Regions from separate parts of the Streptomyces sp. NPDC096205 genome, predicted to be linked through region 1. Evidence: riboswitches for the same ligand, from Rfam matches in the RefSeq annotation. Region 1 holds a riboswitch; the other holds the start of a gene.

Region 1 (11,373 bases):
CGGACCCGACACCGACCTCCGCACACCGTCAGCCGAATCTGATGCCGACCTCCGCATACCGCCTTCCGGACCCGACGCGATTCCACGCCAGTCACCCATCGAGCCCAACACACCCCTCGGCGGCCCCGGCACAGCACCCGCCACCCCCGTGCCCCGCCGGCAGGCTCCCGCGCCCGTGGCCCTCCTGGACGCGGCCGCGCAGGAGACCGTACGGCGGCGAGCCGGGCTGCGGGCGGGGCGGGTCGCGCGGCGGCTGGAGCCGGCACCGAGGGATCCGCGACCGGCGTTGCCCGCGGCGGCGGCCCGCCGTCTCGCGGCGCTGTTGGCCGACCGGCCCGGGGCGGCGGGAGGCGGGCGTCGAGGCACCGCGCCCGACCTCATGGAGCTGCTCCCGCAGTGGCTGGCCACGGCGAACGCCCGCGGCTACGCGCCGCCCCCGGAGCTGCTGCCCGCCCTGCTGGATGCGGCACGGGGGCGTACGGACCTGCGGCCGGCGACCCTGACCTTCGCGGGTCGGCGTGCTCTGTGGCTGGCCCGGCTCAACCCGGACTGGCGGTTCGCGCTGCGGGCCACGCCCGGGGGCGGGGCCGCGCTGCCCCGCCTCGAGGACACAGACGGGGTCCGGCGGCTGTGGCAGGAGGGACTGTTCGCCGAGCGTGTCGCGCTGCTCGCGGCGATACGGTCCCGGGAGCCTGCCGCCGCGCGCGAGCTGCTCGCGTCGACCTGGGCGGTGGAGCGGGCCGAGGACCGGCTGATGTTCCTGGACTCGCTGCGCGTGAGGCTGAGTCCGCGGGACGAGCCGTTCCTGGAGCAGGCGCTGGGCGACCGCAGCCGCAATGTGCGGGCCACGGCGGCGGAGTTGCTGTCGGCACTGCCGCAGTCGGCGCTGGCCGCGCGGATGGCTGTACGGGCCTCGGCATGCGTGGCCCTGGACCACACACTGCAGTCACCGACGATCAGCGTGGAGGCGCCTTACGAGTGCGATCCGGGCATGGAGCGGGACGGCGTCGTGGCCAACGCTCCGGCGGGACGGGGCGAACGGTCCTGGTGGCTGGGCCAGTTGGTGGAGGCTGCACCGCTCGACACCTGGCCGGGACGGCTCGGCAGGCGCACGCCCCAGGAGATCGTGGCGTTGCCCGTCGCGGACGGCTGGCAGGGGGAGTTGCACGCGGCCTGGTGCCGGGCGGCGGTGCGGCAGCGGGACCCGGCCTGGTCACGGGCGCTGCTCGGGCCACCGTCCGCTCCAGAGGCAGGTGGGCCGGGCGCGGTGTCGCTGGCGGAGCGGGCCAAGCTGCTGGGCACGCTGGACGCCGACGAACGGGCCGACTGGGTGGCCGGGTTCATCGCGACGCACGGACTGTCCGAGGCGTTTCAGCTGCTCGGCGTGTGCGCCGTGCCGTGGGCTCCGCCCTTGGGGCAGGCCGTGGTGGACGCGCTCAACATCGCGCGGGACGCCGGGAGTTATCCGTGGAGCTTCAGCGGAGTCATGGGTCTCGCCGAGCGCTGCCTGGACCCGGCGGAGGCACGCCGTCTCGACGGCCTGCTGGCCATACCCGAGGAACCGGAGGACGCCTCACCGGGCGCCGGCGGCTACTGGGCAGAGGCCTTCCAGCGCCTGGTCTCGACCCTGCGCCTGCGCGCGGCGATGGCGGAGGAACTGGGGGCCACGACGAGCGAGGGTCCGACCCAGGAACCGTAGGCACCGCGGCCAGGCCCCGCCCGATCAGCCAGCCACGCCCAAGGCACCGAGCCACCGAGCCACCGAGCCACCGAGCCACCGAGCCACCGAGCCACCGAGCCACCGAGCCACCGAGCCACGAACGACCGCCCGGGCCCGCGGGCCCACTCAGGGAACCCGAGCCCGAAAGCGAACCCACCCGACCCAGCGACAACCCCACCGAGCCAGTCACACACAAAGAACCGCGCGCCCGTCAGCCCCAAACGGCCAGGCCCGAAAAGACGAGGCCCCCAAAGAGAGGCCCCTAAAGCCCAAGCCCCCAAGAGCCCAACCCACCCCGGAAGAGCCCAACCCCCACCAACCCGACCAGTCAAACCCGCCGAGCCAGAGGACCCGCTCCCCCGCCGGAGGCTACGCCTCGGCCGGCTGCCGCACGTTCGCCCGGACCCAGTCCACGATCGACGCGGTCGTTGCGCCCGGGGTGAAGATCTCCGCGACGCCCTTCTCCTTCAGCGGCGCGATGTCCGCCTCGGGGATGATGCCGCCGCCGAAGACCAGGATGTCCTCGGCGTCACGCTGCCGGAGCAGGTCGATCACGGCGGCGAAGAGCGTGTTGTGGGCGCCCGAGAGGATGGACAGCCCGATCGCGTCGGCGTCCTCCTGGATCGCGGTGTCGACGATCTGCTCGGGGGTCTGGTGAAGGCCGGTGTAGATGACCTCCATACCGGCGTCGCGCAGCGCCCGCGCGATCACCTTGGCCCCGCGATCGTGGCCGTCGAGCCCCGGCTTGGCCACCACCACGCGGATCGGACCGGCTGCCACACCCATCACTGCCTCCATGAAGCGACTTCATCCATCCGTACCGACAAGTACCGCACACATCAGACACCCCGTACATGTGACGCAGGTCACACGCACCCTGGGTGGGTGCCGCACTCGCCCCGCCCCCGGCCGGGGGCGGCACCGTCACGGCACGGACGCCCCGGACCACACGGAAACCGGGGAAGTGAACGAACGTTATCGCCAGCATCCCGCACCCGGCAGTTTCACGGAGGAGAGGGAGGGGGAAATCACACGTGGGACACGTTCGCCGCGCACCGTTCCGAGTCTTCGCGGCCCTCGCGCCGCGACATCCCGCGGCCGGGGCTCCCCGCGCCGAGGCGGAACAAGCGCAAGGGAAGCCGCACCGGGCCGCCGCGACCGGCGGGGCGGACCTCATCACCTCACCGGCGCCTTCCGCGCCACCCACCACCACTTCGGGCGCGGCCCGGCCGAACCGGGCCGACCGCACCCATCGCGGCTTTCCACGAGGGCACACGGGGGACGGAGCGGTCCTCCGTGCGCCGATGGGAGGTCGGCCGTGAAGGTCACCTGGGACCTGCTGCCCCTTCACTCGACCTGTCGGCGCCTGCTGCCCGGCAGACTGGCCGGCCTGTCCGTGGCCCTCCTGAAGGCGACCGCGCTGGAGGTCGCGATCCTCGCCGGGCATCTGCTCCTCTATCCCTCCGGCATCAGCCAGGAGCGCCGTTCGCTGCCCCCGGCCCCTTCGTCCGACAGCACGGCACGGCTGCCGGCGCAGGACCGGCCGCCCGTGGTGCTGCTGCACGGCTTCATGGACAACCGTTCGGTGTTCCTGGTGCTGCGTCGCGGCCTGGCCCAGCACGGCAAGCACCGGATCGAGTCGCTCAACTACTCACCGCTCACCTGCGACATCCGCACCGCCGCGGAGCTGCTCGGCCGGCACATCGAGGAGATCTGCGAGCGCACCGGCAGCCGGCAGGTCGATGTCGTCGGCCACAGCCTCGGCGGGCTGATCGCTCGTTATTACGTGCAGCGGCTGGGCGGTGATCTGCGGGTGCGGACACTGGTCACGCTCGGCACCCCGCACTCGGGCACGCGGGTCGTGCCACTGGCGGACGCGCATCCGATCGTGCGCCAGATGCGTCCGGGGTCCCCGGTGATCGAGGAGCTGTCCCGGCCGGCGCCCGACTGTCACACGCGGTTCGTCAGCTTCTGGAGCGACCTCGACCATCTGATGGACCCGCTGGAGACCGCCCGGATCGACCACCCCGACCTCAAGGCGCAGAACGTACGGGTGAGCGGAATCGGCCATCTCGCCCTGCCGGTGCACCCCGCAGTCGCGACCGGGATACGTCAGGCCCTGGACAGCACCGACCCCACGCCCGAGGCGACCACCACCCCCGACGGCCTCACCGTGGCGTGACACGCGGGGCGCCAACTGGCGGACTCTCCGCCGCAACCGCCCGTCGACCAGCACGACTTCACCCGTTCGACTGCCGTACGACCACACCCAGGACGCCGCACGAGCACACCCGGAGCGTCGTACGAGCACGCCCGGAACGCCGTACGAGCACACCCGGAGCGTCGTACGAGCACGCCCGGAACGCCGTACGAACACGCCCGGAACGTCGTACGAGCCCACCTCGAAGGCCACTCCCAACCCCCGAAGCCCCCTTCAAAGGGTGGTCGGGCATCGCCCAAGAGCGCCTGAAGATCGAACAATCCTCGAACACAAGGCCAATATCGTGCCCGCAGTCCCCCGAAACACGGCCGAATGCCCGTTTCCTTCGGAGGCGAAACCTGCGGAAGATTGTCGTGCCCGCGTACCGCCGGGTACAGTCACCGCACTGCTCTGGCAGCCCCTGTTGTCGAGGCGAAAGAGAAGTTGGTGAACGACCGTCACCCGTCGGGGACCATGACCACCCCGGCTCCGGCTTCCGACGCCTCCTCGGCGCCCTATGCGTCGTACGGCACCCAGGAAGCCGCGTACGGCGACTTCACCACATACGGCGGCTACGACGCGACCGGTTTTGCGGCCGACGGCCACACGACCGGGACGTACGCCACGGACCCGCTCTTCGGCGAGTTCCCCGCCGACGGCCATGACACCGGCGCCTACGACAGCAGCCAGTGGTCCACCGGCGGCCACCAGACCCTGAACTACGACGCGTACGCGGCCCAGCACCAGGCCGCCTACGACACGGGCGCGTACGACGCCACGGCCTGGGCCACCGACCAGCATCTGCCGCTCGTCCCGCCGCAGGCCACCGCCGCCGACGTCAGCGGCCAGTGGGACGCGAGCGCCTGGCTCCAGCCCGACCAGGCCGGCATCCCCGCGGAGCAGACGCAGCAGTGGGACTGGGGCACCCAGGGCTTCGACACCGGCGCCTACGACGCCACGCAGTGGAACACCGACGGCACGGGCCCCGCCGCTCCCGCGACCGGCGAGTACGAGCAGCAGGCCACGGCGACCTTCGAGCAGATCTCCCACGAAGAGCCGACGGCGTACGAAGAGCCGACCGCATACGACGAATCGGTCTCGTACGACGACTCGGTCTCGTACGAAGAGCCGGCCTCGTACGACGACAACGGCCTGACCGCCACCGGCGAGTTGCCCGCCCTGAGCCTCCTGGACGAGCAGGAGGAGGCATCCGCCCCCGCCCCGCGCGCCGCCACGCGCAGCGGGTCCCGCTCCCGTCGCCGTACGCCCGCCAAGCGCTCCGCGCTGCTGACGGTGGCCGTGCCCTCGGCGTGTGTGATGGGAGTCGCCGGGATCGCCGCGGCCTCGGTGGGCACCCTGACCGGCGACGACAAGGACACCACCGCGCAGGCCGCCCCGGACGCGGCTCCGGTGAAACCATCCGCCGCCAACAACAAGTTCAACACCCAGCTGGCGAACCTCACCGCCGAGGCCGACGACTTCGCCGACCGCGCGAGCCGCACGCAGGAGCGCATCGACCTCAAGGCGCAGCAGGAGCTGGAGCGGAAGCGCGCGGCGGAGGAGGCGGCCCGCAAGGAGCGGATGCGCCCCAAGTTCGCGCTGCCGGTCGCCCAGCACGGACTCAGCGCCTACTACGGCCAGTCCGGCGTCAACTGGATGTCCCTGCACACCGGCATCGACTTCCCGGTCTCGTACGGCACTCCGGTGATGGCCGCCACCGACGGCACCGTACGGACGGAGTGGAACAGCGCGTACGGCAACATGATGATCGTGACGGCGATGGACGGTACGGAGACGTGGTACTGCCACCTCTCCAGCTACACGGTCCCCTCAGGTACGACCGTCAAGGCGGGCGACCAGATCGCCTACTCCGGCAACTCCGGCAACTCCACCGGCCCGCACCTGCACTTCGAGGTGCGTCCGGGCGGCGGTTCGTCGATCGACCCGCTGCCGTGGCTGCGCAGCCACGGCCTGGAGCCGTCCTAGCCTTCAGCGTTGCGTGAGGCCCCGCCGAACAGGTCGGCGGGGCTTTCGCCTTTCTACAGCTTCTCCACCGGCGCGTACCGCAGCAGCAGCCGCTTGGGCTTGGCCTCGCCGAAGTCGACGGTCGCCTCGGCGTTGGCGCCGGTGCCCTTGACGGCCATGACCGTGCCGAGGCCGAACTGGTCGTGGGTGACGCGGTCGCCGACGGCGAGGGAGACGACCGGCTTCTCCGCCGCCGTACGGCGCGTGGCGAAGCCGGAGGCGCCCGACGCCGAGGAGCGCGAGCGGGAGGAGGACAGTGAGGCGGCGATCCCGGAGACGGGGCCGGAGGACATCGGCGCGGTGGCGCCGGTGCGCTTCCAGTCCACGTGCTGCGTCGGGATCTCCTCCAGGAAGCGGGAGGGCGGGTTGTACGACGGCTGTCCCCAGGCGCTGCGCAGCGCCGCGCGCGTGAGGTACAGCCGCTCACGCGCGCGCGTGATGCCGACGTAGGCCAGGCGGCGCTCCTCCTCCAGCTCCTTGGTCTGGCCGAGGGCGCGCATGTGCGGGAAGACGCCGTCCTCCATGCCGGTGAGGAAGACGACGGGGAACTCCAGGCCCTTGGCGGTGTGCAGGGTCATCAGGGTGATGACGCCGGAGCCTTCCTCGTCCTCGTCGGGGATCTGGTCGGAGTCGGCGACGAGCGCGACCCGCTCCAGGAAGGCGGCCAGCCCTCCGGCGGCCCCTTCCTCCGACTCCTGCTCGAACTCCAGGGCCACGGCGGCGAGTTCCTGGAGGTTCTCGATACGGGTCTCGTCCTGCGGGTCGGTGGAGGCCTGGAGCTCGGCGAGATAGCCGGTGCGTTCGAGGACGGCCTCCAGGATGGTGGCCGGTCCGGCGCCGGACTCGACGATCGTACGGAGCTCCTCCATCAGCGTGTTGAACCGCTTGACGGCGTTCGTGGACCGCGCGGCCATGCCGTACGCCTCGTCGACCCGCTTGAGCGCCTGCGGGAAGCTGATCTTCTCCCGCTGGGAGAGGGCGTCGATCATCGCCTCGGCGCGCTCGCCGATGCCGCGCTTGGGGACGTTGAGGATGCGCCGCAGCGGGACGGAGTCCTCGGGGTTGGCCAGCACCCTGAGGTAGGCCAGGACGTCCCGGACCTCCTTGCGCTCGTAGAAGCGGACGCCGCCGACGACCTTGTAGGGCAGGCCGACGCGGATGAAGACCTCTTCGAAGACACGGGACTGGGCGTTGGTGCGGTAGAAGACGGCGACGTCGCCGGCCTTCGCGTCGCCCGCGTCCGTGAGGCGGTCTATCTCGTCGGCGACGAACTGCGCCTCGTCGTGCTCGGTGTCGGCGACATAGCCGGTGATGCGCGCGCCGGAGCCCGCGTTGGTCCACAGGTTCTTGGGGCGGCGGGACTCGTTGCGCTCGATGACCGCGTTGGCCGCGGAGAGGATCGTCTGCGTGGAGCGGTAGTTCTGCTCCAGCAGGATCGTCGTCGCGTCCGGGTAGTCCTCCTCGAACTGGAGGATGTTGCGGATGGTCGCGCCGCGGAAGGCGTAGATCGACTGGTCCGCGTCACCGACGACGCACAGCTCGGCGGGCGGGACGTCGTACTCGCTGGGCGGTACATCGGTCTCGCCGGGGGGCCGCTCGGCGGTCCCCACCAGCTCGCGCACCAAGGCGTACTGGGCGTGGTTCGTGTCCTGGTACTCGTCGACCAGGACGTGCCGGAAGCGGCGGCGGTAGTGCTCGGCGACGTCCGGGAAGGCGCGCAGCAGGTTGACCGTCGTCATGATCAGGTCGTCGAAGTCGAGGGCGTTCGCCTCGCGCAGCCGGGACTGGTAGAGGGCGTAGGCCTGGGCGAGGGTCTTCTCGAAGCCGTCGGAGGCCTGGGCGGCGAAGTCCTCCTCGTCGATCAGCTCGTTCTTCAGGTTGCTGATCTTGGCGCTGAAGGACTTGGGCGGGAAGCGCTTGGGGTCCAGGTCCAGGTCACGGCAGACCAGGGCCATCAGGCGCTTGGAGTCGGCGGCGTCGTAGATCGAGAAGGAGGAGGTGAAGCCGAGCTTCTTGGACTCGCGGCGCAGGATGCGCACGCACGCGCTGTGGAAGGTCATGACCCACATCGCGTTCGCGCGCGGGCCGACGAGCTGCTCGACGCGCTCCTTCATCTCGCCCGCGGCCTTGTTGGTGAAGGTGATCGCGAGGATCTGGCCCGGGTGCACGTTCCGCTCGGCGAGCAGGTGGGCGATGCGGTGGGTGAGCACACGGGTCTTGCCGGAGCCGGCGCCGGCCACGATGAGCAGGGGCGTGCCGGAGTGGACGACGGCGGCGCGCTGGTTCTCGTTCAGCCCCTCCAGCAGCGCTGCTGCGTCCAGGGCCGGGCGCGGGGCGCCGTCGCGGTAGTAGGCGTCCCGGTCCGGGGGCACGTCGAACTTCCCGCCGAACAGATCGTCCGGAAGCGGCTCCGGAGCGTGATCGTCCTCGGGCGGCGGCGGGTGCTCCTCCTCGTGCCCGCGAGGGCTCTGGAGGTCCGCCAGGAAGCTGTCGTCAAAGAGGCTGCTCATCGCTCTCCGAGTCTAGGGGTCGCCACTGACAACCGGTCGCCGTCTCGAGAACTCCGCCGACGCCACCCTGCGTGACCCTGCGGGCACGGCCTGCGGCAGTTCTGTCCCGCTCACGCCAAGGTCACGAAAATGTATCGGGCATATCACCCGTCAACCTTCACAGGGGCCACACGAGTTGGCTACGGTGCCGGGCAGGCCGTACGACCCCCACCGGCGAACGTCGCCGGGCCGCGCGGCCTCCGCCGAGTCCGGTGCGCCCGCACGGCACCGGAGCCGGGGACCCACCGAACCTGGGGTGAATCGGCCCACTCCCTCGCGGGGAGCGCCGTAGGGCACACCTTCCGAACACGCCCGAACCCGACAGCTAACCCGGTAGGCGGCAGATGGAAGGAGTCGCCACCCTTGGCGTCGCACCGCAAGCCGCGCACCACCGGGACGCGCGTCGCAGGCATACGGACCCCCGCCCTGGCCACCGCGGCCCTCACCTCCGTGGCCCTGCTGTCGCAGACGGCCAACGCCAGCCCCTCGGACGACGACCGGCCGAGCCTGGAGGAGGTCGAGAAGAAGGTCGACGATCTCTACCGGCAGGCGGAGACGGCGACCGAGAAGTACAACGCCGCCAAGGAGCGGACCACCAAGCAGCGCAAGCGCGTGGACTCCCTCCTCGACGACGTGGCGAAGCGCACCGAGCAGCTGAACGAGGCGCGCGAGCAGCTCGGCTCCTTCGCCGCGGCCCAGTACCGCACCGGCGCGTCCGCGCCCGACACGGCGACCCTCCTGCTCGCGGACACACCGCAGGACTACTTCGACCAGACCCAGCTGATGGACCGGCTCACCGGCCGTCAGAAGGACGCGGTCGACGACTACATCACCCAGCAGTCCGCGACCATGGAGAAGCGCCGCGAGGCCACCGAGAGCCTGTCGACGCTCACCGACTCGCAGACCGAGCTGAGGACGGCCAAGGCCACCGTCCAGAAGAAGCTCTCCACCGCGCGCGTGCTGCTGTCGCAGCTGACCGCCGAGGAGAAGGCCCGGCTCGCGGCGATCGAGGAACGCAAGCGCGAGGAGGCCGCCCGCAAGGCCGCCGAGCTCGCCGCGCAGCAGGCCGCGGAGGAGGAGCGGCAGCGCAAGGCGGCCGAGGCGGCGGCGCAGGAGGAGGCCGCGAGCGGCGACTCGTCCACCTCGACCGGCGGCGCCGGCACCTCTGACACCTCGACGACCCCGACCTCCCCGACCACCGACTCCACCTACGCCGCCAAGGCCGAGAAGGCGCTCGCCTTCGCCCGCGCCCAGATCGGCAAGCCGTACGTCTGGGGCGCGACCGGCCCCGACTCCTACGACTGCTCCGGTCTCACCCAGGCCGCCTGGAAGGCCGCGGGCGTGGACATCCCGCGCGTCACGTACGACCAGGTCAACGCCGGCACGACGGTGCCGTTGTCGGACGCCCAGCCCGGTGACCTCGTCTTCTTCTACGCCGATGTCACCCATGTCGGCATCTACATCGGCAACGGCATGATGATCCACGCCCCGAAGCCGGGCGCGTACGTCCGCGAGGAGTCGATCTACTACGACGGGGAGTCCTCGATCCACAGCGTGGTGCGGCCGGCCTGACCTTCGCCCTTCAGGGAGCCTGCCGGGCTCCGGGCGGCGAGGGCCGAGGGAGCCTGTGGGTCTGCGGGTCTGCGGGTCGAGGGAGCGCCCGAGGGGGCCTGCGGGTCTGCGGGGCGAGGGAGCGTGTCGGTCTGCGGGCGGCGGGCCCGAGGGAGTCTGCCGGTCTTCGGATGGCGGGGCCGGTGCCGGGCCGCCGCCTCGAAGGCGCGCCACTCATGGCCCATGCGAACGCGCGGACCCCGTACCCGCTCCCTAGCATCGGCCGCATGCCCGGTACCTCTTCCCTGCGCGCCTGGTGGGCGCAACGCCCGCCCGCCGCCGGGGCCGCCGTGATGGCGACCGGCATCGTCTCCGTCGGGCTGCACCTGGCCGGGCACGAGGTGCTGTCCCGGATTCTGCTCGCCATGACCGGCGCCGCGTGGCTGGGACTGGCCGCGGATTTCGTCGTACGACTGCTGTGGGAGCGGCCGAGGTGGCCGGCCGCGGCCGGGACGCCGGCGGCACTGACGGCCGTCGCCGCGACCACCGTGCTCGGCACGCGTGTGTCCGCCTTGGGCTGGCAGGCCCTGGCCGGGGCGCTGCTGGCGCTGGCCACGCTGCTGTGGCCGGTGCTGCTGGTGGACGTCATCAAGCAATGGAAGCCGCGTATGCCGGGTGCGGTGTTCCTGGGCTGTGTGGCCACGGAGGGGCTCGCCGTGCTCGGGGCGACGCTCGCGGCGGCGGAGCGCGCGGCCTGGCTCGCGCACGCGGCACTGGTGCTGTTCTGGCTCGGGCTCGTCCTCTACGGCTTCGCGCTGGCCCGTTTCGAGCCGGGCGAGATGACGCGTGGGGCCGGTGACCAGTGGGTCGCGGGCGGGGCGCCGGCGATCTCGGCGCTCGCCGGCTCCCGGCTGATCGCCGCCGACAGCGCGCAGCTGCGGCTGTGGAACGACGACGCCCACGGTGTCCTGCGTGCGGTCACCGCGGTGGTGCTCGTCCTCGCCGTGGCCTGGTACGCCGTCCTGCTCGTCACCGAGGTGGGGTGGCCGCGCCCCCGCTACGACGTGCGGCGCTGGGCCACCGTCTTCCCGCTGGGCGTGACGGCGGCGGCGACGCTGTCCTTCGCCGCCGCCGACGATGTGCCGTGGCTGAAGGGGCCGGGGCAGGTGCTGCTCTGGATCGCGGTGGCCGCCTGGCTGGCCGTCGCCGCCGGCGCCGTCCTGAACGCCCGGACCGAACTGCGCGGCCCGGCGCCCCGGCACCGCGCGGAGCGGTTCAGGTCCAGAGCACCGCGATGAAGATGTTCACCGTGGTCAGCAGGCCGACCA
Region 2 (11,373 bases), on a different contig from region 1:
CGGCGACATCGACCCCGAGCAGACGCTCGCCTGGGTCGAGAAGTACTTCGGCTCCATCCCGGGCCACGACGGCAAGCCCGCCCCGCGCGACGGCACGCTGCCCGACGTCATCGGCGAGCAGCTGCGCCAGGTCGTCGAGGAGGAGGTGCCCGCGCGGGCGCTGATGGCCGCCTACCGGCTGCCGCAGGACGGCACACGCGCGTGCGACGCCGCCGACCTGGCGCTGACCGTCCTCGGCGGCGGCGAGTCGTCCCGCCTCTACAACCGGCTCGTACGACGTGACCGTACGGCCGTCGCGGCCGGCTTCGGCCTGCTGCGGCTGGCCGGGGCGCCCTCGCTGGGCTGGCTGGACGTGAAGACCTCCGGAGACGTCGAGGTGCCCGTCATCGAGGCGGCCATCGACGAGGAGCTCGCCCGGTTCGCCGAGGAGGGCCCCACGGACGAGGAGATGGAGCGCGCCCAGGCGCAGTTGGAGCGCGAGTGGCTGGACCGGCTCGGCACGGTCGCGGGCCGCGCCGACGAACTGTGCCGCTTCGCCGTCCTGTTCGGCGACCCGCAGCTCGCCCTGACCGCTGTGCAGCGCGTCCTGGAGGTGACCGCCGACGAGGTCCGCGAGGTCGCCGCGGCGCGGCTGCGGCCCGACAACCGCGCGGTGCTCGTCTACGAGCCGCTGTCGCCCGAGTCCGCGGAGCACACCGAGGACGAGGACTTCCCCGAGGACCCGGAGGCCGAAGCCACGGTGGAGGCCGCCCACGACAACGACGAGGAGGCGGCCAAGTGACCGAGCTCGCCGCGATGGACTTCCACCCGCAGCCCAAGCCGGGCGAGGCCAGGCCGTGGGCGTTCCCGGCGCCCACGCGCGGGACGCTCGACAACGGCCTGACGGTGCTGCGCTGCCACCGCCCCGGCCAGCAGGTCGTCGCCGTCGAGGTGCTGCTGGACGCGCCGCTCGACGCCGAGCCGGCCGCCCAGGAGGGCGTGGCCACGATCATGGCCCGCGCCCTCTCCGAGGGCACCGACAAGCACTCCGCCGAGGAGTTCGCCGCCGAGCTGGAGCGCTGCGGCGCCACCCTCGACACGCACGCCGACCACCCCGGCGTCCGCCTCAGCCTGGAGGTCCCCGCCTCCCGCCTGGCCAAGGCCCTCGGCCTGGTCGCCGACGCCCTCAGGGCGCCCGCCTTCGCCGACGGCGAGGTCGAGCGGCTGGTGCGCAACCGCCTCGACGAGATCCCGCACGAGCTGGCCAACCCGGCCCGCCGCGCGGCCAAGGAGCTCTCCCGGCAGCTGTTCCCGCAGGCATCGCGCATGTCCCGGCCGCGCCAGGGCACCGAGGAGACGGTCGCCGCGATCGACTCCGCGGCCGTGCGCGCCTTCTACGAGCGGCATGTGCGTCCCGCGACCGCCACCGCCGTGGTCGTCGGCGACCTGACGGGCCTGGACCTGGACGCCCTGCTCGGCGAGACCCTCGGCGCCTGGACGGGCTCCAAGGCCGCGCCGCGGCCCGTGCCGGCGGTGACCGCCGACGACACCGGCCGGGTCGTCGTCGTGGACCGCCCCGGTGCCGTCCAGACGCAGCTGCTCATCGGCCGCGTCGGCCCCGACCGCCACGACCGTGTGTGGCCCGCCCAGGTGCTCGGCACGTACTGCCTCGGCGGCACCCTCACCTCCCGCCTGGACCGCGTCCTGCGCGAGGAGAAGGGCTACACCTACGGCGTGCGGTCCTTCGGCCAGGTGCTGCGCTCCGCGCCCGACGGCACGGGCGTGTCGATGCTCGCCATCAGCGGGTCCGTGGACACCCCGAACACCGGCCCGGCGCTGGCGGACCTGTGGACGGTGCTGCGCACCCTCGCCGCGGACGGGCTGACCGACGCCGAGCGGGACGTGGCCGTGCAGAACCTCGTCGGGGTGGCGCCGCTGAAGTACGAGACGGCCGCCGCCGTCGCGAGCACGCTGGCCGACCAGGTCGAGCAGCATCTGCCCGACGACTTCCAGGCGACGCTGTATCAGCAGCTCGCCGCCACCGGCACGGTGGAGGCCACGGCGGCCGTCGTGAACGCCTTCCCGGTGGACCGGCTGGTGACGGTCCTGGTCGGCGACGCGGCGCAGATCAAGGAGCCCGTGGAGGCCCTCGGCATCGGTGAAGTCACCGTGGTGAGCGCCGAGTAGGGACGGCGAATTCGCGCCACACACGCGTGGGCCCTGGTGACCGGAGCGTCATCAGGGCCCTCGTTTGTCCGAGTTGGCTGTGAATTGCAGGAGATGCTGCCCGTCTGCCCTGTGGCATGCGCTACAAAAACGCTGATCCATTAGAGGATCGAAAGATGATCCCCTTAGTGTCGTCCGGGCTGTTCGTCACGCAGTGCGCCGCATCCGCGGCACCGGACAGTCATCGCCGAGTCCCCCTACGGCGCGAGCCAGGGGAGCCGGGGACCCATCGCAGTCCCTGGGGTGAATCGGACGCCCGCGCGTGAAGCGAGGGGGTCCGTAGGAGACCTTCCTGCTCCGAACCCGTCAGCTAACCCGGTAGGCGAGAGGGAAGGAAAGGACCAGCCACTTCATGGCGTTCACGCGCGCCACCGGGAAGCATCGTCGTCCCAGCCGGATGCAGCGCAGCACCGCCCGTGCGGCGGGCGTCGCGGCGCTCACCACCACCGGCGTCATCGGCACCCTCGCGGGGCCGGCCCTCGCCGCCGAGCCCGAGGCCGAGCAGACCGGCCTGCTGCCGGTCGTCACCATCGGCGACTCCGTCGCCGAGCAGATCGACGCCCAGGCCGCCGCGCAGAAGCAGGCCGCCGAGGAGGCGCTCGCGGAGCAGAAGGCCGAGGAGGCCGCCGTCAAGCGCGCCGAGGCGCGGGCCGAGGCCGCCCGTGAGGCCAGGGAGCGCGCCGCCCGTGAGGCCGAGCGCAAGCGCCTGAACACCTTCGTGGCCCCGATCGCCGGCTCGTACGTCTCCACCGCCTACCAGGCCAGCAGCGCGCTGTGGTCCTCCGGCAGCCACACCGGCGTCGACTTCCACGCCGCGAGCGGCACCCTCGTCCAGGCCGTCGGCATGGGTACGGTCGTCGAGGCCGGCTGGGGCGGCGCGTACGGCAACCAGGTCGTCATCCGGATGCACGACGGCACCTACACCCAGTACGGCCACCTGTCCTCCATCTCCGTCGCGGTGGGCCAGTCGGTCGTCCCCGGCCAGCAGATCGGCCTGTCCGGCGCCACCGGCAACGTCACCGGCCCGCACCTGCACTTCGAGGCCCGCACGAGCCCCGAGTACGGCTCCGACATCGACCCGGTCGCCTACCTCCGCTCGCACGGCGTGAACATCTGACCGACAGGTCTTGCTCGAAAGCCTCGACAGCCTAGAAAGCCCCGGCTCCCGCAGCCGGGGCTTTCGGCGTTCCGGTCGCCGCCCGGCGGCCGATTGTCCAAAAAATATCCATGGATTCCGGCCCGCCGTCGGAAATGCGGCCGCATTGCAATAGAGTCGCTGAACACACGTCAATCGTCGACGTTTCACGGGGATTAAAGGCGGAGGTCGGTCATGCGTGTTCCGGCGCACTCGGTATGCACGGCGATCCGGGACGACATCGTCGCGGGGGTCCACGAACGCGGCAGCCGGCTCACCGAGGAACTGCTCGCGCGCCGCTACGGCGTCTCGCGCGTCCCCGTCCGCGAGGCGCTGCGCACGCTGGAGGCGGAGGGGTTCGTCGTCACCCGGCGGCACGCGGGCGCGTGCGTCGCCGAACCCACCGAGCAGGAGGCCGCCGACCTGCTGGAGATGCGCGTGCTGCTGGAGCCCCTGGGGGCCGCACGGGCCGCCCAGCGCCGCACCGAGGCCCATCTGAAGGTGCTGCGCGGCCTCGTCCGGCTGGGCCAGGAGCGGGCCAGGCGGGGCAACAGCGAGGATCTGCGCTCCCTGGGCGGCTGGTTCCACGAGACGCTGGCCCAGGCCTCCGGCAGCCCCGCCCTGGTGTCGGTGCTGACCCAGCTGCGGCACAAGATCGCCTGGATGTACACCGTGGAGGCGCCGTCCGGTCCCATGGACTCCTGGGCCGAGCACGGCGCGATCGTGGACGCCGTCGCGCGCGGGGACGGCGAACGCGCGCGGGCGATCACCGCGCTGCACACCGAGCGGTCGATCGCCGCGCACCGGCTGCGCTTTTCCGGCGGCGCCGATCGCGCGGACCGTGTGAGGACTTCGCAACATCCCGTAAACATGTCGGGCGTGCGGCATTAACACGGGCACCGTATACAAAGAGGAAGTAATTCCCGGGGGGTTTATTTCTGATGCCCGGAAACCTCGCCCGAACGGGAAATGCGAAAGGCTCGCCCGATAATTCGGACGAGCCCTTCGTGACTCAGCGAGTCATTCCTCAGACGGTCTCGGGAAGCTCCTCGAGACCCTCGGCGACCAGCTTGGCCAGGCGGTCGAGGGCGACGTCCGCACCCTCGGCGTCGGAGGCGAGGACGATCTCCTCGCCGCCCTGGGCGCCCAGGCCGAGGACGGCCAGCATGGAGGCCGCGTTGACGGGGTTGCCGTCGGCCTTGGCGATCGTCACCGGGACGCCTGCGGCCGTGGCGGCTCGGACGAAGATGGAAGCGGGGCGGGCGTGGAGGCCCTCGGCCCAGCCGACGTTGACGCGGCGCTCAGCCATGTGTTGCTGCCCTTCAGTGCTCAGGGTTGTCTAGACCAGTGTTCCACACGTGAAGCGACTCCGGGACAGACGTATGTCCCGGGGTGGCAGCCGGAACCGCGGCCTCGGTCCGACCCCACGTCCTCACAGACTGCCCCGCGCCGTTGTCGTACGCGAGCCGTACTCTGGGCCCCATGCAGAGCGCGCCGGACCGGCAGGAGTACCCCGCCCACTGGGAAGCCGACGTGGTGCTGCGCGACGGCGGCACCGCGCGCATCCGCCCCATCACCGTCGATGACGCCGAGCGCCTGATCAGCTTCTACGAGCAGGTCTCGGACGAGTCGAAGTACTACCGCTTCTTCGCGCCCTACCCGCGCCTGTCCGCCAAGGACGTCCACCGCTTCACGCACCACGACTTTGTGGACCGGGTGGGACTCGCGGCCACGATCGGCGGCGAGTTCATCGCCACCGTACGCTACGACCGCATCGGCACCAACGGCCTGCCCGCGTCCGCGCCCGCCGACGAGGCCGAGGTCGCCTTCCTGGTCCAGGACGCCCACCAGGGGCGCGGTGTCGCCTCCGCTCTCCTGGAGCACATCGCGGCCGTGGCCCGCGAGCGCGACATCCGCCGCTTCGCCGCCGAGGTGCTGCCCGCCAACACCAAGATGATCAAGGTGTTCACCGACGCCGGGTACACCCAGAAGCGCAGCTTCGAGGACGGCGTCGTCCGCCTGGAGTTCGACCTGGAGCCCACCGACCGCTCCGTCGCGGTCCAGCACGCGCGCGAGCAGCGCGCCGAGGCCCGGTCCGTACGGCGGCTGCTCGCGCCCGGCTCCGTCGCCGTCGTCGGCGTCGGCCGCACCCCCGGCGCCGTCGGCCGCAGCGTCCTCGACAACATCCGCGAGGCGGGCTTCACCGGACAGCTGTACGCCGTCAACCGGGCCTTCCCCGAGGAGCTGAAGGAACTCGACGGCGTCCCGGCCCACCGGTCCGTGCGGGACATCCCCGGGCCGGTCGACCTCGCCGTCGTCGCCGTGCCCGCCGAGCGGGTGCCCGAGGTCGTCACCGAGTGCGGCGAACACGGCGTACAGGGACTCGTCGTGATCTCCGCCGGATATGCCGAGAGCGGGCCCGACGGGCGCGAGCGACAGCGCGAACTGGTCCGCCACGCGCGCGCGTACGGGATGCGGATCATCGGGCCCAACGCCTTCGGGATCATCAACACCTCACCCGAGGTGAGCCTCAACGCCTCCCTCGCCCCCGAGACGCCCCGCCCCGGCCGCATCGGACTGTTCACCCAGTCCGGCGCCATCGGCGTCGCCCTGCTGTCCCGACTGCACCGGCGCGGCGGCGGAGTCACCGGCGTCACCGGCGTGTCCACGTTCGTCTCCGCCGGCAATCGCGCGGACGTCTCCGGCAACGACGTCGTGCAGTACTGGTACGACGACCCGGACACCGACGTCGCCCTGATGTACCTGGAGTCCATCGGCAACCCGCGCAAGTTCACCCGCCTCGCCCGGCGTACGGCGGCCATGAAGCCCCTGGTCGTCGTCCAGGGCGCCCGGCACGGCGGCGCCGCGCCCCAGGGGCACGCCGTACGGGCGACCCGGCTGCCCCACGACACGGTGTCGGCCCTGCTGCGGCAGGCCGGGGTGATCCGCGTCGACACCATCACCGAGCTGGTCGACGCGGGGCTGCTGCTCGCACGCCAGCCGCTGCCGGGCGGGCCGCGCGTGGCGATCCTCGGCAACTCCGAGTCGCTGGGGCTGCTGACGTACGACGCGTGTCTGTCCCAGGGGCTGCAGCCGTTGCCGCCGCTGGATCTGACGACGGGAGCGGCCGCGGAGGACTTCCGGCGGGCGCTGTCGAGGGCGCTGGCCGACGACTCCTGCGACGCGGTGGTCGTCACCGCCATCCCGGCCATCGGGGAGGGGACCCCGGACGACGCCGAGCTGGCGGAGGCCCTGCGGTCCGCGGCGGAGGAGGTGCCCGGGAAGCCGGTGCTGGTCGTGCATGTGGAGCTCGGAGGGCTCGCCGCGGCGCTGTCCGCGGCCGCGAGCACCGCACCCCGGGCCGGTTCGCGATCCCAGGGCGTCGCCGGCGATGCCCTGGGCCCCGCGGAACGCGTGCCCGCCGCGGAACAGCCGCCCGCCCCCGCCGCTCCCTCGGAAGCCACCCCCCGCCTCATCCCCTCCTACCCCGCCGCCGAACGGGCCGTCCGCGCGCTCGCCGAAGCCGTGAAGTACGCGCAGTGGCGGCGGGACGCGGCGCAGCCCGGGAAGGTGCCGGAGTTCGAGGAGGTCGACGAGAAGGCGGCCGCGCGGCTGATCGACGGGCTGCTCGCGCGCGGGCAGGGGCTCACCCTCGGCACGGACGAGACGTGCGACCTGCTCGGGATGTACGGCATCAGGGTGCTGCGCGCGCTGCCCGCGCCCACGCCCGAGGCCGCCGTCGAGGCCGCGCGGGCGCTCGGCTACCCCGTGGCCCTCAAGGCCACCGCCCCGCATCTGCGCCACCGCGCGGACCTGGGCGGCGTCCGGCTCGACCTCGCCGACGAGGAGCAACTGCGGCGGGCGTACACGGAGTTGACCGAACTGTTCGGCAGGCCCGAGGAGCTGCGGCCGGTCGTCCAGCGCATGGCGCCGCGCGGCGTCGACACCGTCGTACGGGCGGTCATCGACCCGGCGGCCGGAGCCGTGCTGTCGTTCGGGCTGGCCGGGGCCGCCTCCCAGCTGCTCGGCGACACCGCGCACCGGCTGATCCCGGTCACCGACCGGGAGGCGGCCTCGCTGGTGCGGTCGATCAGGACGGCTCCGCTGCTGTTCGGCTGGCGCGGCTCGACGCCCGTCGACACCCCGGCCCTGGAGGAGCTGCTGCTGCGGGTGTCCCGGCTGGTCGACGACCACCCCGAGGTGGTGGCGGTCACGCTGGAGCCGGTCGTCGTCGCCCCGCAGGGCCTGAGCGTGCTCGGCGCCTCCGTGCGCCTGGCCCCGCCCCCGGCCCGCGACGACCTAGGGCCGCGCACGCTCCCCGCGTACTGATCCCGCGGTGGTCAGAAGTGCCGAGGAGCCCCGGGGGACGCCGAGTAGCGCGTGACAGGTCCCTCGCAGTCAGTGGGCCCCCGTAGGATGGACGGCATGGCCAAGACCAGTACGACGACCCAGGGGCTGCGTGCGGCGATCGAACGCAGCGGCTACTACCCGGCCCTCGTGGCCGAGGCGGTGGAGGCCGCTGTGGGCGGCGAGCCGATCCGGTCGTACCTGGTCCACCAGGAGACCACGTTCGACCAGAACGAGGTCCGCCGGCATGTGACCGTACTGGTCCTGACCGGCACCCGCTTCATCGTCAGCCACACCGACGAGCAGGCCGCCGACACCACCTCCCCGACGCCGTACGCCACCACCTCCACGGAGTCGGTCAAGCTGGGCCGGATCTCCTCGGTGGTGGTGAGCCGGGTCGTGGCCAACCCGGAGCAGTACACGCCGGGCACGCTGCCGCGCGAGGTCGTGCTGACCATCGGCTGGGGCGCGGTCTCCCGGATCGACCTGGAGCCCGCCGCTTGCGGCGACCCCAACTGCGACGCCGACCACGGCTACACCGGCAACTCGACCGCCGACGACCTCAGCCTGCGCGTCAGCGAGGCGGGGGACGGCCCGGAGACCGTGCGCCAGGCGCTCGCCTTCGCGCAGGCCGTCTCCGAGGCCACCGCGGACACCACCCGCTGATGGTGCACCCCGCCCCCTGGGACCACCCGGAACCCCTCGCCGTCGCCTCCGCGCCCGTACCCGAGTACGGCAGCGGCTCCCTCGCCGACCTGCTGCCCACGCTGGCGGCGGGCATGGGCGTGCCCGGCCTGACGGCTGCGATCCCGGAGCTGGCCGCGGCCGACCGGGCCTGCGTCTTCCTGATCGACGGCCTCGGCTGGGAGCAGCTGCGCGCGCACCCGGACGAGGCGCCCTTCATGACCTCGCTGCTCGCGAGCTCGCGCGGCGGCACCGGGCGGCCGCTCACCGCCGGCTATCCGGCGACCACCGCGACCTCGCTCGCGTCCGTCGGCACGGGCCTGCCGCCGGGCGCCCACGGACTGCCCGGCTACACCGTGCGCAACCCGGCCACCGGCGAACTGATGAACCAGCTGCGCTGGCAGCCGTACAGCGACCCGCGCGCGTGGCAGCCGTACCCCACGGTCTTCGAGCTGGCCAGCCGGGCGGGAGTGCACGCCGCCCAGGTGTCGTCCCCCGCCTTCCAGAACACCCCGCTCACCAAGGTCGCCCTCAGCGGCGGCACCTTCCACGGGCGGCTCACCGGCGAGGAGCGGATCGACTTCGCGGCCGAGCAGCTCGCGGCCGCCGACCGGGCCCTGGTCTACACGTACTACGCCGAACTGGACGGCGCCGGGCACCGCTACGGCGTCGAGTCCGACACCTGGCGCGGCCAGCTGATGTACGTCGACCGGCTCGTGCAGCGGCTGGCCGAGCAGCTGCCGCCGCGCACCGCGCTGTACGTCACCGCCGACCACGGCATGGTCGACATCCCCTTCGACGAGCAGCACCGCATCGACTTCGACGAGGACTGGGAGCTCCAGGCCGGCGTCACCCTGCTGGGCGGCGAGGGCCGGGCCCGGCATGTGTACGCGCTGCCGGGCGCCGAGTCCGACGTCCTGATCTGCTGGCGCGAGGTGCTCGGCGAGCAGTTCTGGGTGGCCTCGCGGGACGAGGCGATCGCGGCGGGCTGGTTCGGGCCGCACATCGACGAGCGGGTGTACGCGCGCATCGGCGACGTGGTCGCGGCCGCCCGGGACGACGTCCTGATCATCGCCTCCGAGCGGGAGCCCAAGGAGTCCGCGATGGTCGGCAACCACGGCTCGATGACCGCGGCCGAGCAGCTCGTCCCGCTGCTCGAAGTCCGCTCCTGAATCCCGACCCCTCCCATTCGCCGAAAGGTGTTCAACCTGCCATGCCCGAGCTGGTGTTCTTCTCCGGAACGATGGACTGCGGGAAGTCGACGCTGGCTCTGCAGATCGAGCACAACCGCTCCGCCCGCGGCCTCCAGGGCGTGATCCTCACCCGCGACGACCGGGCGGGCGAGGGCAAGCTCTCCTCGCGCCTGGGGCTGGTGACGGACGCGGTCGAGGTCGAGGACGGCATGGACCTCTACGCGTACCTCGTCGACCATCTCTCCCACGGCGGACGGGCGGACTACGTCATCGCCGACGAGGCGCAGTTCCTCGCGGAGGAGCAGATCGACCAGCTCGCGCGCGTGGTGGACGACCTGGGCCTGGACGTCTACGCCTTCGGCATCACCACCGACTTCCGCTCCAAGCTCTTCCCCGGCTCCAAGCGGCTCGTCGAACTCGCCGACCGCGTCGAGGTGCTCCAGGTGGAGGCCCTGTGCTGGTGCGGCGCGCGCGCCACGCACAACGCCCGTACCGTCGGCGGCGAGATGGTCGTCGAGGGCGCCCAGGTGGTCGTCGGCGATGTGACCCGCTCCGCCGACGAGATCGGCTACGAAGTCCTGTGCCGCCGCCACCACCGCCGCCGTATGACCGCGGCCACGGCCCACGCGGCCGCCCTGTCCCCGGACGTCCTGCCGGTGCCGTCGGCGTAGCAAGCGCCGGAGTCCCCGCAGGTCAGGCCGTGTGCTGGATCAGTGCGAAGCGGGCGCCCTCGGGGTCGGTGGCGATGGCGACGCGGCCGTGGGGGCTGTCGTGGGGCGGGGTGAGGACGTGGCCGCCGAGGGCGACGAGGCGGGTGAGGGCCGCGTCGGTGTCGGCGACCTCGAAGTAGGTCAGCCAGTGCGGACCGCGGTCGCGGGGCAGGGCGTTGCCGACGCCGTGGACGTCGGCGACGGGGCGGCCGTCGAGGAGCAGGGTGACGTCGTCGGCGGTGGCATCCGCGGACGGCGCGGACTCCTGGCGCTCGTAGCCGAACACGGTCTCGTAGAACTTGACGACGGTCGCCGACTCGAAGGTGAGGAGTTCGTTCCAGGCGGGCGTGCCGGGCACGCCGGTGATCGCGGTGCCGAGGTGCGCGTCCGCCTGCCAGATGCCGAACACCGCGCCCGCGGGGTCCGAGCCGATCGCGATCCGGCCGGCCTCGGCGGCGTCCAGCGGGCCGACGCCGATCGTGCCGCCGCACAGCCGGACGGTGTCGGCGGTCTGGTCGACGTCGTCCGAGGCCAGATAGGGCGTCCAGGCGATCGGCAGATGGCGGTCCGGCGGGAGCTGCCCGATGCCTGCCACCTCCTGGCCGTCGAGCACGGCCCGCACGTAGGGCCCGAGTTGCTGCGGGCCCGGGCGGAACTCCCAGCCGAACAGCGCCCCGTAGAACTCCTGCGTCGAGGTCAGCCCGTGCGCCATCAGGCTCACCCAGCAGGGCGTGCCGGGCGCGTGCCTGCTGCGTGCTGCGCCGTTGGGACCGGCCGGACCCTGTGCCTCGGTCATCGTCACTCTCTCCTCGGCCCCTTGGCGGTGGCCGTGTCGCCGTCGCTCTGCGGATCCCCGTGCCGATGCTCGCACCACCCGTGGTGCGACGCGCTCCGGGCGCGCCGCCGCGTCGCGGCCGGTGAGCCGCCCCACACCGGAGGGTGCCCGGCGTGCGGCTGCTCGACCGTTTCCGTGCCATTGCCGACGGATGCCGATCGGCAGTACAGCAGGTGCTCGATCACGTACGCGGGGTGACCGGACGTGTGGCGGAGCAGAGTAGCCGGACCTGGACGCCGCGGCCACCCGGTGCGCAAGGATGGT

Evidence for each region. Region 1 has a riboswitch for cyclic di-AMP ahead of ACIQ6Y_RS29975 (NlpC/P60 family protein). Riboswitches for the same ligand answer to the same signal wherever they lie in the genome.
Region 2: it holds a riboswitch for cyclic di-AMP, as region 1 does, so the genes downstream of both, ACIQ6Y_RS05955 (M23 family metallopeptidase) here and ACIQ6Y_RS29975 (NlpC/P60 family protein) in region 1, are expected to answer to the same signal.

What each region holds. Positions count from the first base shown of each region.
Region 1 is NZ_JBIWFS010000009.1:93,108-104,480, forward strand. It holds gene ACIQ6Y_RS29950 (DUF5691 domain-containing protein) at 1-1,699, shown strand, start outside; gene ACIQ6Y_RS29955 (cobalamin B12-binding domain-containing protein) at 2,090-2,506, opposite strand; gene ACIQ6Y_RS29960 (esterase/lipase family protein) at 3,039-3,902, shown strand; gene ACIQ6Y_RS29965 (peptidoglycan DD-metalloendopeptidase family protein) at 4,254-5,906, shown strand; gene pcrA (DNA helicase PcrA) at 5,960-8,455, opposite strand; cyclic di-AMP (ydaO/yuaA leader) riboswitch at 8,686-8,850, shown strand; gene ACIQ6Y_RS29975 (NlpC/P60 family protein) at 8,858-10,066, shown strand; gene ACIQ6Y_RS29980 (tellurite resistance/C4-dicarboxylate transporter family protein) at 10,333-11,343, shown strand; gene ACIQ6Y_RS29985 (hypothetical protein) at 11,321-11,373, opposite strand, start outside.
Region 2 is NZ_JBIWFS010000001.1:1,407,343-1,418,715, reverse strand. It holds gene ACIQ6Y_RS05965 (M16 family metallopeptidase) at 1-781, shown strand, start outside; gene ACIQ6Y_RS05960 (M16 family metallopeptidase) at 778-2,166, shown strand; cyclic di-AMP (ydaO/yuaA leader) riboswitch at 2,381-2,545, shown strand; gene ACIQ6Y_RS05955 (M23 family metallopeptidase) at 2,558-3,322, shown strand; gene ACIQ6Y_RS05950 (GntR family transcriptional regulator) at 3,536-4,231, shown strand; gene ACIQ6Y_RS05945 (HPr family phosphocarrier protein) at 4,368-4,649, opposite strand; gene ACIQ6Y_RS05940 (GNAT family N-acetyltransferase) at 4,823-7,669, shown strand; gene ACIQ6Y_RS05935 (DUF5998 family protein) at 7,757-8,353, shown strand; gene ACIQ6Y_RS05930 (alkaline phosphatase family protein) at 8,353-9,543, shown strand; gene ACIQ6Y_RS05925 (thymidine kinase) at 9,585-10,235, shown strand; gene ACIQ6Y_RS05920 (VOC family protein) at 10,258-11,070, opposite strand.